Regions from separate parts of the Photorhabdus aballayi genome, predicted to be linked through region 2. Evidence: predicted binding sites of a transcription regulator. Region 2 holds the regulator's gene; the other holds the start of a gene.
What was found. The regulator PurR, encoded in region 2, represses purine synthesis genes. The targets are predictions, from matches to a motif close to CANGCAAACGTTTGCNTG.
Positions count from the first base shown of each region.

Region 1: the regulator PurR is predicted to act here: its motif matches at 1,415-1,432, upstream of purL (phosphoribosylformylglycinamidine synthase).

Region 1 is NZ_JAPFCD010000032.1:42,318-44,528, forward strand. Features, by position in the region: gene purL (phosphoribosylformylglycinamidine synthase) at 1-1,331, opposite strand, end outside; gene mltF (membrane-bound lytic murein transglycosylase MltF) at 1,598-2,211, shown strand, end outside.
Region 2 is NZ_JAPFCD010000001.1:135,190-137,400, reverse strand. Features, by position in the region: gene purR (HTH-type transcriptional repressor PurR) at 476-1,501, shown strand; gene punR (DNA-binding transcriptional activator PunR) at 1,508-2,211, opposite strand, start outside.

The sequences.
Region 1 (2,211 bases), on a different contig from region 2:
TTCATGGACGGGCCGCCAAGCACAATTAGTTTTGCGCCAACGGAAATTTCACCCTTTTTGACATGTTCATCACGAATATTACCGATCCCACCCGCCAGCATAATGGGTTTGTGATAACCACGTAATTCGCTGCCGTTATGACTGTTTACTTTTTCTTCATAGGTACGGAAATAACCCAACAACGCCGGACGGCCAAATTCATTATTAAATGCCGCGCCCCCTAAAGGGCCTTCCACCATGATATCCAAGGCGCTGACAATACGCTCAGGCTTACCGAAATCCTCTTCCCACGGCTGTTCAAAACCCGGTATCCGCAGATTGGATACCGAAAATCCCACCAGACCCGCTTTCGGCTTAGCGCCACGACCGGTCGCCCCTTCATCGCGGATTTCACCACCAGAACCTGTCGATGCCCCCGGCCAAGGCGAAATCGCAGTCGGGTGATTATGGGTTTCAACTTTCATCAGAATATGGGCCTGCTCCTGATGGTAATCATATGAACCGTTTTCCGCACTGGCAAAGAAACGGCCAACAGCAGATCCCTCCATCACCGCGGCATTATCTTTATAGGCTGACAGGACATAATCAGGTGTCTGCTCATAGGTGTTTTTAATCATTTTAAACAATGATTTAGGCTGTGCCTGATCATCAATAATCCAATCAGCATTAAAGATTTTATGACGGCAATGTTCTGAGTTAGCCTGAGCAAACATATAAAGCTCTACATCTGTTGGATTACGCCCCAATTTCTGGAAAGCATCCATCAGATAATCAATCTCATCCGAGGCCAACGCCAATCCAAGTTCAATATTGGCGGTTTCTAACGCACCGCGTCCTGCTTGCAGAATATCAATGCGTTTTAACGGAACGGGTTGCTGACGAGAAAACAATTTCTCCGCCTGTTCCAATTGAGTGAAGACCGTTTCCATCATCCGATCATGCAGCAATGATGACAATATTTGCCACTGTGCATCACTCATTTCACTACTCTGGATGTAATAAGCCAGGCCACGCTCCAGACGCACAACCTGGGACAGGCCACAATTGTGAGCAATATCCGTTGCTTTGGAAGACCACGGGGAAATCGTTCCCGGACGAGGTGTCACTAACAACAACGCACCTTGGGGTTCATGCTCAGCCAGCGAAGGTCCATATTTTAATAATTGTTGTAACTTCGCTGAATCAGCATCACTCAAAGGTGCATTAATCTCTGCAAAATGAACATATTCGGCATAAATATCATCCACCGGAAGTTGCTGTTCTTGACATACAGAAAGGAGTTTAGTGATACGAAATGCAGATAAAGCAGGTGAGCCACGCAGAATTTTCATAGTAATCAATTCTCTCATCTTAGAAGCAAAGCTTAATAGATGCCTAAGGGGAAATGAACCCATTATAGAGGATTGTCACCCACGACGAAACCGTTTGCGTGACGATTATTAAAGCCTCTTATTCTATCGCCGGACCATACAAATAGTATCAATTAAGTTGCACAGCCAGTTTTTGTTCCGCAAAATGCTCAATCACTGGAAATTTAACCATAACAATATAGCGCGTTTCCACATAGCACCATACCGCGTCACACAGAGATAACCGTTTGAATAATATAAAAATAAATTATTTCGTTATCATTGTTATCGCTCTTTTTTCTGCCGCTATCATCAGTCTGAACATCAGTTGGCCGAATAAACAGCAGGAGCAGATGAACAGGATTATGACCAGAGGAGAGCTACGGATCAGCACCATTAGCTCACCTCTGATTCACCTTACCAGTAAGAAAGAACCCAATGGATTTGATTACGAGCTGGCAAAACGCTTCGCTGATTACCTTGGCGTCAAATTAGAAATTAAATTTAGAACAAATATTAATCAATTATTCGATGACCTGGAAAAGGGTGAAGCTGATTTTCTGGCCGCTGGCTTGACCTATCATCAAGAAAGATTGGCTCAAACCCGCGCAGGTCCAGCTTACTATTCTATCTCTCAACAACTGATTTATCGCAAAGGAACTCCACGCCCTCGCTCTTTTAAAGACTTAAAAGGTAAACTGCTAGTCGCTTCTGGTTCTGCTCATGCCAGCACATTGAAAAAGCTAAATACAGAATTCCCAAAACTCGAATGGGAGGAGACACAGCAATATAACACTCGCGAGCTACTGGAACAGGTATCAGAAGGTAAACTGGATTATACATTAGGCGACTCAATTAATGT
Region 2 (2,211 bases):
ATTTGTTTTAATACTTAAACTGTTTTAACACTCAAAGGCAAAGGGCAGATAAACCACTGAGACTATCTGCCCAATTTCCTTTAACGTAAAGCCCAATTTTTAAATCATCTAATCAGTTCAAAACATCAGGCAAAGATCAAGCAAAGAGCGGCAAAAATGGCAATCATCACCAACGTGCTGACAGCAGTAAATAAACCAAGCTTCAAATCGGTATTCATAGAGCCTCCTCAGAATGAAAAGTTTATAACGACAAATACCAATCTATTGAGATGGTTAATTGCCCTTACACAAGGAAAAGCATAAATAGCGATTACCATACATTTTATAACACTGATTATTGCTTTCACTTTTGAGCCAGATCAGACAAAATCCAGGATTTATCGCTAACTTATTACCAGTGCCTGTGTAAAAGGGCTGGTAAGCGATTAACAAAACGTTTTAAATTTAGACCAAAAGGTCAGGAGTCTTTCACCTCATGGCAACGATCAAAGATGTGGCTAAGCACGCTGGCGTCTCAACCACTACCGTATCCCATGTTATTAATAAAACCCGCTTCGTCGCTGAAGATACTAAAGCTGCCGTTTGGGCTGCTATTAAGGCTCTGAATTATTCACCCAGTGCTGTAGCTCGCAGTCTGAAAGTTAACCACACAAAATCGATCGGATTACTGGCAACGTCCAGTGAAGCCCCCTATTTTGCTGAAGTCATTGAGGCCGTTGAAAACAGTTGTTATAGCAAAGGCTATACGCTGATTTTATGTAACTCACACAATAACATTGATAAACAGAAAGCTTATCTCGCCATGCTGGCGCAAAAACGTGTAGATGGACTGCTGATTATGTGTTCAGAATACCCGGAACAGTTGTTGGGAATGTTAGAAGATTATCGCAATATTCCAATGGTCGTCATGGATTGGGGACAAGTCAGAAGTGATTTCACCGATACGATTATTGATAACGCATTACACGGCGGTTATCTGGCTGGTCGTTATCTTATCGAGCGCGGTCATCGTGACATTGGCGCGATCCCCGGCCCTCTGGCACGAAATACCGGCGGCGGCCGCCATCAAGGATTCTTGAAGGCGTTAAAAGAAGCCAACATTCCGATTAGAGAAGAGTGGATTATTCAAGGGGATTTTGAGCCAGAATCGGGCTATAAAGCTATGCATCAAATCCTGAATCAAAAACAGCGTCCGACTGCGGTTTTCTGCGGCGGAGATGTTATGGCTATGGGGGCTATTTGTGCTGCCGATGAATTAGGATTACGCGTCCCACAGGATATTTCTATCATCGGCTATGACAATATACGCAACGCTCGTTATTTCTCTCCGGCATTGACCACCATTCATCAGCCAAAAGAACGACTGGGGCAAATGGCATTTTCTATGTTACTGGACAGAATAATCAACAAACGTGAAGATGCGCAAACTATTGAAGTACATCCTCGCCTGGTTGAACGACGCTCTGTCGTAGATGGCCCATTTATCGATTATCGTCGTTAATCCGCTCTATTCATCCTGAAGCCATTCAGCATTAAGTGTTTCACTATCGCCAAGATAGTCAAGCAGCCAACTTAATGCTGGAGAATGGCTGTTTTGTACCCATGCCAAACAACATGGACTGTCTGGTAAAGGCTGTTCCAATTCCAGCACGGCTAGTTTCTTCTGCCGAATAAGCGGCATTGCCCTATGCTTAGGCACCATTCCCACACATAACCCCTCATTCAAGCAAGACAGACCAGACTCCCAATCAGGAACCACTAGCCTGCGCTGATTATCCAGATTCCAAGTGTCACGCTTCGGTAAATTACGGGATGTATCTTCAAGGCACAAACTGGGATAAGGCCGCATTTGGTCATCAGATAGCGGACCCGGCGACTGAGTCAGCGCATGACCTGCGCTAACAACACATAGCCAGGGCATAAACCCCATATCTCGGAAACTATACCTTTCCCCGACTGGAGCTACCCGGGTTGCACCAATTGCAACATCAACTCGACTATCCACCAGCGCGTCCCATACACCATTAAACACCTCCTGATGAACAAAAAGCTCTATATCAGGAAAATGGTGATAGAAATTAAGAATAAGCTGACGACTACGTTCCGGTTTGACAACCCGATCAATAGCAATACTAAATTGCCCTCTCCAGCCATTGGCAATTTGTTGACACTGGTGACGAGTGTTAATCATTTTTTTGATAACAGAGCGAG